Regions from separate parts of the Thioclava sp. F42-5 genome, predicted to be linked through region 2. Evidence: riboswitches for the same ligand, from Rfam matches in the RefSeq annotation. Region 2 holds a riboswitch; each other region holds the start of a gene.
The links. Region 2 has a riboswitch for thiamine pyrophosphate ahead of thiC (phosphomethylpyrimidine synthase ThiC). Riboswitches for the same ligand answer to the same signal wherever they lie in the genome.
Positions count from the first base shown of each region.

Region 1: another riboswitch for thiamine pyrophosphate. It lies ahead of thiM (hydroxyethylthiazole kinase); the one in region 2 lies ahead of thiC (phosphomethylpyrimidine synthase ThiC).
Region 3: another riboswitch for thiamine pyrophosphate. It lies ahead of thiB (thiamine ABC transporter substrate binding subunit); the one in region 2 lies ahead of thiC (phosphomethylpyrimidine synthase ThiC).

Region 1 is NZ_NBNZ01000001.1:936,788-940,057, reverse strand. It holds gene B6V74_RS04280 (PQQ-binding-like beta-propeller repeat protein) at 1-180, opposite strand, end outside; gene B6V74_RS04275 (cytochrome c) at 224-679, opposite strand; TPP riboswitch at 991-1,085, shown strand; gene thiM (hydroxyethylthiazole kinase) at 1,147-1,935, shown strand; gene thiE (thiamine phosphate synthase) at 1,932-2,546, shown strand; gene thiD (bifunctional hydroxymethylpyrimidine kinase/phosphomethylpyrimidine kinase) at 2,543-3,270, shown strand, end outside.
Region 2 is NZ_NBNZ01000004.1:355,542-358,811, forward strand. It holds gene B6V74_RS13275 (S8 family peptidase) at 1-1,523, shown strand, start outside; TPP riboswitch at 1,607-1,727, shown strand; gene thiC (phosphomethylpyrimidine synthase ThiC) at 1,842-3,270, shown strand, end outside.
Region 3 is NZ_NBNZ01000002.1:696,799-700,068, forward strand. It holds gene B6V74_RS08645 (DUF4139 domain-containing protein) at 1-1,279, opposite strand, end outside; TPP riboswitch at 1,453-1,557, shown strand; gene thiB (thiamine ABC transporter substrate binding subunit) at 1,594-2,586, shown strand; gene B6V74_RS08655 (thiamine/thiamine pyrophosphate ABC transporter permease ThiP) at 2,562-3,270, shown strand, end outside.

The DNA.
Region 1 (3,270 bases), on a different contig from region 2:
AGCGACATTCGCCGAAGCGGGAAGCTCCTTCATCTGGGCGCGGTTCGTGTCGCTCGTGCCCTGGATCTCGTCACTCTGCTTCGCGTGCGCAAGTGCCGGCAGGGCCGCCACGCATACGGACAGGATCAGAGGTCGGACGGCGCCTCGCGAGGTCGCGGTGAATGGTGGCAAATGTGCCATGTTCGGTCCTCCTCTCTTGAAATGATCAGCCGCGGCGGTCGGGTCAGTCGCAGGATGACTGCGACGAGTCCGGCAACGGCTGCAGGTCCATCGCATCGATCGCTTTCTGGTCGATCGCGCTGTCCCCGGGTTTGAAACCGTTCTTGCAAAGCAGATAGGCGAATGTCTGGAGATACTGCTTGTCGGTCAGCTCGCCCGGGTCATCCTTGGGCATGTGCTTCGCGATGAAGTCGTATAGTTGCTTGCCGGTCATGCCGCTGTAATCGAGGCTGTCGGCGAATTTCTTGCCCGCCAGTGCCGGGCCTGCATCCCCCATCAGATCGCTGCCATGACAATCGGCGCAGTGCTTCTTGTACACGTCGTGGCCTGACGATGCCTGCTTGGATGTGAAAAGGGCCTGCTGGTCCGAAGAGCCCGGGTAGGCTGCGCTCGCGCAGAGGACAAGGGCGGTAACGAGGCCGGTCAGGGCCGTTCCGGAATGCGTGTCTAGACGTCTCATGCTAAAAAACCTCGCTCAATAATGCTGGGACGGAGCGGTGGGGGATATGGTTCCCCAACGGATGCAAGGTGCCTTTGTTCCATTCTGCTTTGCGGGCATCAGGCAGACGGGTCTGCACCGAGCATGTTTCGGATGGGAAAGCGGATCCGAAAACGACGCCGGTATCTTCGCTCTTTTCCGGCCTGACATATGACGGCGACCAGAATGGTTCCGCCGTTCAAGGATATGCGCTGGATGCTGATCGCGGCGAAGCTGTGGGCGCCTCGTCTGACCCGGCTTGACGGGCGGCGCGAAGGCTGTCACCTCTCGGAGCGAAGCGACAGGGGCGCTCGGGCAACCGGGCTGAGACGAACCCTTAGAACCTGAACCGGATAATGCCGGCGGAGGGAGGCGCGTGAGACGGTCAGGCGCGTTCCCGCCTTTGCCCCCTCGCACTTCTCCTGATGCCCGCAGCCAAGGAGAGAGCGATGGAAGATCCCGGACAATATCTCGCGGCGATGCGGCAGACCGCGCCGCTCGTTCACAACATAACCAATTACGTCGCGATGAACGTGATGGCGAATGTTCTGCTCGCCTCCGGCGCCTCGCCCGCGATGGTGCATGCGCGCGAGGAGGCGGCCGAGTTCGCCGGACTCGCGCAGGCGCTCAGCATCAATATCGGCACGGTGTCGCCGCCCTGGGCTGAGGCGATGGCGGCGGCGGCCAAGGTCGCGAGCGCGCAGGGAACCCCGTGGGTGCTAGACCCTGTCGCTGTCGGCGCGACGGATTATCGGCGTGCGCTCGGTGCGCGGCTCGTGGAACTGCGCCCGACGGCAATCCGCGGCAACGCGTCGGAGATCCTTGCGCTTGCGGGCGAGGCTGGCGCGGGGAAAGGGGCGGATTCCACTGAGAGTGTCGAGACCGCGGAAGGCGCCGCACGGGCCTTGGCCCGGATGAGCGGGGCCGTGGTTGCGGTGACTGGCGCGGTCGATTTTGTGACGGATGGGGAGCGCGCTGCGCGGGTCGCCAATGGCCATGCGATGATGCCGCGCGTGACCGCTTTGGGCTGTTCGCTGACCGGTCTGGTGGCTGCGTTTCTCGCGGGACAGCCTCGCTTCGAGGCGGTCGTCGCGGCGCTGGCTTATTTCGGGCTCGCCGGGGAGAGCGCCGGGGCGAGTGCCTCAGGCCCGGGAAGTTTTCAGGTCGCGTTCCTCGATGCGCTCTATGCGATCGACGCCGAGGCGCTGAGCGCCGGAGCTCGGATCGAATCCGCATGATGATCCCGTCCATCTGTTTCGTCACCGACCCGGCCGCCCCGCAGCCGGTGCTCGCGCAAGCCGTGGCCGCGGCACGGGGCGGTGCAGGCTGGGTGCAGCTGCGCGACAAGGTGCTCCCCGATGCGGAATTCGCCGCGCTGGCCCGGACGCTGGTCGAAGCGCTTGCCCCCTATGACGTGCCGCTGATCGTGAACGATAGGGTCGCGGTGGCCATCGAGATTGGGGCCGCCGGGCTGCATATCGGTCAGAGCGATGGCGACCCCGCCGCGATCCGCCGCCGGATCGGGCCCGACATGCTCCTTGGCCTCTCGATCGAGACCGAGGCGCAGATCGCCGCCGTTCCTCCCGGTATCGATTATCTCGGCGTCGGTCCGATCCATGCGACCGGCTCGAAGCCCGACCATGCCGCCCCGATCGGCCATGTGGGCTTTGCCAAGATCGTCTCGCGCACCGATATTCCCTGCCTCGCGATCGGCGGGATCACTGCCACTGACGCGCCCGCAATCCGCGCGGCGGGCGGTGCCGGTCTCGCGGTGATTTCCGCCATCTCGCGTGCCCCTGACATGGCGCGCGCCACCCGAACCCTGCGCAACGCATGGAGCGACACATGATCCCCAATATTCTCACCATCGCGGGTTCCGACCCATCGGGCGGGGCGGGCATTCAGGCCGATATCAAGGCCATCTCCGCCAATGGTGGCTACGCGATGAGCGTGATTACCGCGCTGACCGCCCAGAACACGCGCGGCGTGCAGGCGGTGAGCCTGTGCGACACGGCGCTGATCGCAACTCAGTTGGCATCGCTGCGCGAAGACGTTCGTATCGACGCGATCAAGATCGGAATGCTGGGCGATGCCGCGATCATCGAGACTGTGGCCGAGAGGCTGACCGGGCTCGACTGTCCGGTAGTGCTCGATCCGGTGATGGTCGCGAAAGGCGGCGATCGGCTGCTGGAAGAGGCGGCGGTGACCGCGCTGCACAGCCTGCTGCCCCGGGCCGATCTGGTCACGCCGAACCTGCCCGAGGCCGCCGATCTGCTGGGCTGCGCCGAGGCGACGCGCTTCGACGAGATGCGCGATCAGGCCCATGCGCTGCGCGAGCTCGGGCCGCGTGCGGTGCTGCTGAAGGGCGGTCATCTGCAAGGCGACCAAAGCCCGGATCTGCTGGTCACGGCGCAGGAAGAGCTCTGGCTTGACGCACCGCGCATCGCGACGCGCAACACGCACGGGACGGGCTGTACCCTGTCCTCGGCGCTGGCGACATGGCTCGGGGCAGGGGTGCCGCTCGCGGAGGCCACCCAGCGGGCGAAGGCGTATCTGAGCGCGGCGATTGCGGC
Region 2 (3,270 bases):
CGATCGACGCGCTCGATGCAGCCGCGAAAGCGGGCATGGTCAGCGTGTTCGCTGCGGGTAACGACGGCGGCGCCAATCCCAGCGTGATGGCCGGCCTGCCGGAATACTTCCCGGAAATGGACGGCTCGATCCTCGGCGTCGTGGCCGTCGACAGCAACCATCAGATCGCGAGCTTTTCCAACCGCTGCGGCGAGGCGATGAATTACTGCCTCGCGGCGCCGGGCGTGAACATCCTCTCGACCTATCCGAGCGATCTCGGCGGCGATTACGCCTACATGAGCGGGACTTCCATGGCGACGCCCTATGTCACCGGCGCGGTCGCGGTGCTCAAGAGCGAATTCCCCGAGCTGACAGGTCAGCAAATCGTGCAGATCCTCGAGACCAGCGCGACCGATCTCGGCGCGGTCGGAATCGATCCGGTTTATGGCTGGGGAGAGCTCAATCTGCGGCAGGCACAGGCACCTGCCGGGACGCTGAAAGTCGAGACGACCAGCTCTCTCGACGGCCCCTCCGTGCCCGCAGCCCGAAGCGCGATCAGCGCAAGCCGCAGCGTGGCCGGGGCCCTGCGCGCGACGCTCTCCAACCAGCGAATGATCGTCACCGATGCCTTTGATCGGGGCTATCATGTGCCGACCAGCAGCTTCGTGGCGGATTACGCGGATGCCAGCGCCGCCCGAGCCGCGACGGAAGCCTTCGCGATGGGACGGACGGATGCGATCAATCTGAGCGCGGGCACCGGCACCTTGTCGCTGTCGCGCGGCGACGGTTCCGCGATTGCCGGAACAGGCTGGGTCGACAGCGCCGCGATGGCCGCGCCATACCTGAAATCTTTCGATGCCACATCCGCGCTGCATTACGAAATCGGCCTCGGCGACGGGCTGTCGGCGTCGATTTCGCAGGCAGGCGGCGGGGCTGGAGATATCACCTCGCATTACATCGCCGGCTCGCTCAGTGCCCGGTTTGGCACCGGCAAGCTCTCGATGACCGTCGGCAGCCTGCATGAAGACGGCGGCTTCCTGGGAACCTCGGTGGGCGGCGCGTTCGGTGGCGGCCTGTCCAGCGATACCCGCTTCGTTCAGCTCGGCATGAACGTCGCCCTCGGTGACGGCACCTCTCTCGCGTTCACCGCGGCCAATGGCAGTTCGAACTTCTCCGGAGACGGTTTGCTTCGCTCCGGCAGCGGGCTGCACTCGAACGCCTATGCCGTGGGCCTGAGCAAGACAGGGTTTCTGTCCGGCGATGATCGTGTCTCCATCGGGATTTCGACGCCGATCTCGCTTGCCTCGGGCAAGATGACGATGAGCGTGCCGACGGCCGTCGGGGTCGCCGTCGGAAACGCCCGCTCAGACAAGGTGGTGATGACGACCTCCTCGGTGAATATCGAAAGCGCAGCACCTCAGCCCGACCTTCAGTTCGGCTATTCGCGCACGACGGGGATCGGTCGTCTCGGCGCGGGGCTTGTCTACGAACCCGGGAAGCGTTCAGCGATGGGGGTTTCGCTGGGATGGACGGCGCGCTTTTGAACCGCTGACGCCGGGCGCGCCGATCACGACCGCCGGATGTCGCGCGGACGCGCCTTGCCAGGTTCGCACTTCGCTCCTACAACAGGATCACGCAGGGGAGTCCCGCTTAGGGGACTGAGAGGCTGACAGGGTGAAAACCCGGTGACGCGACCCTTTGAACCTGACCCAGTTGATACTGGCGTAGGAAGCTAGGCGCGCAGACCGGGAAGAGTCTTTCTCTCGTTGCGGGCCATGACAAAAGGCCGTTCGGCCTTTGGTTTCCCAAGCGTCTCTCAATTGGTGTCCTTTGAGATCGAATGCTTGAGGAGCACCGAAACGATGAACATCCCCAACCCCAAGATCACCACCGGTCCGCTGCCGGCGTCGCGCAAGATCTACGTCGAGGGCGCTTTGCATGAAGGTTTGCGCGTGCCGATGCGCGAGATCGCCATGCACCCCACCGCAGGGGAAGCACCGCTGCCGGTCTATGACAGTTCGGGCCCTTATACCGACCCCGAGGTCACGACCGATATCAATGCCGGTCTCGCGCCGTTGCGCCGGGCATGGATCGAGGCGCGCGGCGATGTCGAGAGATATACCGGGCGCGATGTCCGACCCGAGGATAACGGCTTTGCCCAAGGGGCGCGGCTGACGCCGGAATTCCCGGTCAGGCGGCAACCGTTGCGGGCCAAGGGCGACCGCGCGGTGACGCAGCTGGCCTACGCCCGCGCCGGGATCATCACGCCCGAGATGGAGTTCGTCGCGATCCGCGAGAACCAGCTGCGCGAGGCCGTAGGACCGCGCGACGGGCAGGACTGGGGCGCGAACCTGCCCGATTACGTGACGCCGGATTTCGTGCGCGACGAGATCGCCGCAGGCCGCGCGATCATCCCGGCCAATATCAACCACCCGGAAGCCGAGCCGATGATCATCGGGCGCAATTTCCTCGTGAAGATCAACGCCAACATGGGCACCTCGGCCGTCACCTCCTCGATGGAGGAAGAGGTCGACAAGTTGGTCTGGGCGATCCGCTGGGGCGCCGACACCGTGATGGACCTCTCGACCGGGCGCAACATCCACAACACCCGCGAATGGATCATCCGAAACAGCCCCGTGCCGATCGGGACCGTGCCGATCTATCAGGCGCTGGAGAAGGTGAACGGCATCGCCGAGGACCTGACATGGGAGGTCTTCCGCGACACGCTGATCGAACAGGCCGAGCAGGGCGTCGACTACTTCACGATCCATGCAGGGGTGCGTCTGCACATGGTGCCGATGACGGTGGAGCGCGTGACCGGGATCGTCAGCCGGGGCGGCTCGATCATGGCGAAATGGTGCCTGCATCACCACAAGGAGAGCTTCCTCTACGAGCATTTCGAAGAGATCTGCGACATCTGCCGCCGCTACGACGTCTCGTTCAGCCTCGGCGACGGGCTGCGGCCGGGCTCGATCGCGGATGCCAATGACGCCGCGCAATTCGCCGAGCTGGAGACGCTGGGCGAGCTGACGAAGATCGCCTGGGCGAAGGACTGTCAGGTGATGATCGAGGGGCCCGGTCATGTGGCCATGCACAAGATCAAGGAGAACATGGACAAGCAGCTGGAGTGCTGCCACGAAGCGCCGTTCTACACGCTCGGTCCGCTGACCACGGATATCGCGCCGGGTTACGACCACATCCCCTCGGGGATCGGGGCGGCGATGATCGGTTGGTTCGGCTGCGCCATGCTCTGCTACGTCACGCCGAAGGAACATCTGGGCCTGCCCGACC
Region 3 (3,270 bases), on a different contig from region 2:
TGCCCTCGATCGGCCCGAAGCCCAGCGTCAGGTCATCCCCTGCCGCCACCATCGGCAGATGCGACTGGCCGACCAGCGCGCCATCGGCATAGAGGTTCGCGGGGCCGGGCAACAGGATCTCGCCGGTCCCGTTCTTGCCCTCGGCCACGCGATAGGCCTGCGGATCGGTCAGCGGGGCGGCTTCGGCGAAGACCTCCATCGGGAGGGTCTTGGAATCGAGGCTCAGGCGGAGATCGTCGAACCCGTCGCGCAGATCGACCGCGCTCGGGTAATGGTAGGTCACCGTTTCGCCCTGCATCTGAAGATCGGCGCGGTCGCTGATCGCTGCTTCCGCCATCGGCGCGGCGGCGCCATCCGATGCCGCGAGGGAGCGCTTCATCGGCACCGGTGCGGGCGGCGCATCCGGGTCGCCGATGTGCGCGAGGCGCGGATAGACTTCGCCCGGCTCTGCGCGCCCGCCGGGGCGAGCGGTCGAGAGCGTCAGGTCGACGTTACGCCAGTCCTCGCCGGTGGCCTGATGGACCGAGACGAAGCGCTCCATATCCACCGCGCCCTTGTCGCGGTCGAGCCGCAGATCATAGGAGGGCTGCCACCCGGCATTGTTAACGTAAGAGGTGATCGTCAGCGTGCCCGAGCCCTGCACCTTCGCGCTGAGCATCTCTCGATCTTTCGCCGGGTTCAGCAGCGCATCGAGCGCCGCTCGCGCCTGTTTCACCGCCTCTTTCGCGGGGTCGAGCGCGGCTTCCGCGCGGCGCGCTTCCGCTTCGGCGGCGATTGCGCGTTCGGTGGCCGAGAGAATCTGATCCTCCACCATCTGCGCCAGCGCGCGCAGCTGTTCGGGCGCGGTGACCTGCGAGTCGGTGTTCTTGAGATATGTGATCTGGTCGCGCGCGGCCTGCGCCTTGGCGCGGATCACGGCCACCGCGTCTTCCTTTTCCGCAAGGGCTTCCTTTGCAGAGGCTAGCCGGTCACGCGCAGCCTTCACCGCTGCGCTTTCGGTTCCGCTGGTCGCCGGCGCGCGCCCTGAGATCAGGCTCACCGCGCCGATCTGCACACCGTCACCCGACACCCGCAGCGTCGAGATGTCGGTGCCTTCGGGAAACCCCGGAACCAGCAGGTCATGGCTGCCCTCGGGCGCCTTCACCTCCACCTGCCGCACCACCTGCGCGCCCTGCGGAAAGAGCGTCACGGCCGTGATCTTGCCCGGTGCCTCGATCGTGTCGGCCAAGGCGGGCAGGGCGGTCGCGGCCATAAGGGCCGCCGTCAGGGTGATGCGCATCGGTTCCTCCCACATCCGTTCCGGATCGAGCCTGCGTCGGCCTGCGCGCAGTTGCAAGCCATTGAAATCCGGCGCGGGTCGTCACTGGCGGGAACTCGCCAGAGCGTTCGTGCTAGGCGTCGGGGGGCTACGACTGCTTGCCCTTGCGTCCGAAGCCCCGCGCGCATAGGTTGCGCCCTACCTCGGGGTGCCGGATGATCCGGCTGAGATGCGATCCACGCGAACCCGTTGAACCTGAACCGGTTAAGACCGGCGGAGGGAAGGTAGCCGGATAGTCCGGCCCCACTCCGCCCGGCAAGCCCAAGGAGTGAGGCATGAAAACCCACCTGATGCTTGCGGGAGCCCTGAGCCTGATCGCCACGATGGCGGCGGCCGAGGACAAGCCCGTGCTCACCGTCTATGCGCCTGATTATTTCACGAGCGAATGGGGCCCCGGTCCCGCGATCGAGAAGGGGTTCGAGGCGACCTGCGATTGCGATCTGAAATTCGTGGCGGGCGATGTGTTGCCGCGCATCCTGCTCGAAGGCGACAAGACCTCCGCCGATGTCGCGATCGGTCTGAACACCGACGTGACCGCGAAGGCGCGCGCCACGGGCCTGTTCGCCCCGCATAACGAGGACACGTCCGACCTGACCATGCCGGTCAAATGGGACGATTCGATCTTTCTGCCCTTCGACTGGTCTGAACTGGCCTTCGTCTATGACAAGACCAAGCTGAAGAACCCGCCCACGAGCTTCCAGGACCTGCTGGATGCGCCCGACGACGCCTACAAGATCGTCATCGAGGATCCGCGCAGTTCGGTCGCGGGTCTGTCGTTGCTGCTCTGGGTGAAGGACATCTACGGCGACAAGGCCGAAGAGGCGTGGACGAAGATCGCGCCCAAGGTGCTGACCGTGACCCCGGGCTGGTCCGAGGCCTACGGGATGTTCACCGACGGCGAGGCGGATATGGTGCTCAGCTACGTCACCTCGCCCGCCTATCACATCATGGCCGAGGACGACGACTCCAAGGCCGCCGCGATCTTCCCCGAGGGGCATTACTTCACCCCCGAACTGGTCGCGCAGCTCAAGACCTCGAAACATCCCGAGCTGGCGCAGAAATTCATGGATTACGTGCTGAGCCCCGATTTCCAAGGCATGATCGCGACGGCGAACTGGTCCTTCCCGGCGAAACTGCCCCACGATCAGCTGCCGGAAGTGTTCCAGAAACTCCCGATGCCCGACAAGACGCTCTATCTGGGTGAGGCCGAGGCCGAGAAACTGCGCGGTCCGGCGCTGGACGAATGGCAACGCGCCTTCTCCAGATAAGAGGCACGCCCATCTGGGCGGTGCTGGCGGGTGCGGCTTTGGCCGCGCTTGTCCTTGGCACTTTGGCGGCAGTGGCGCTCCGGGCAGGCGGGCTGACCGGCTTGCGCGAAACCGATCTCGCCGCGATCCGCTTCACGCTCTGGCAGGCGGCGGCCTCGGCGCTGATCTCCTGCGCGCTGGCGGTGCCGGTCGCCCGTGCGCTGCATCGCCGCCGCTTCGCCGGGCGCGGACTGCTGATTTCGCTCCTGGGGGCTCCCTTCATCCTGCCGGTGATCGTCGCGGTCTTCGGGCTGATCGCGGTCTTCGGGCGGCGCGGGCTGGTCAATGCGGCCCTCGCCCCGCTCGGCATCGATCCGATTTCGATCTACGGCGCGCAGGGCGTCATCGTGGCCCATGTTTTCTTCAACCTGCCGCTTGCGACCCGGATGATCCTGCACGGCTGGGAGGCGATCCCGGCCGAGCGGTTTCGCCTTGCCGCGACCCTCGGCTTCGGCCCTGCGGAGGTCACGCGTCACCTTGAACGTCCGATGCTGCGCAGCGTGTTGCCCGGTGCTTTCCTCGCGATCTTCCTCGTCTGCCTGACGTCCTTCGCGGTGGCCCTGACCCTTGGCGGCGGGCCGCGCGCGACCACGGTGGAGCTGGCGATCTATCAGGCCTTCCGCTTCGATTTCGACATGGGCCGCG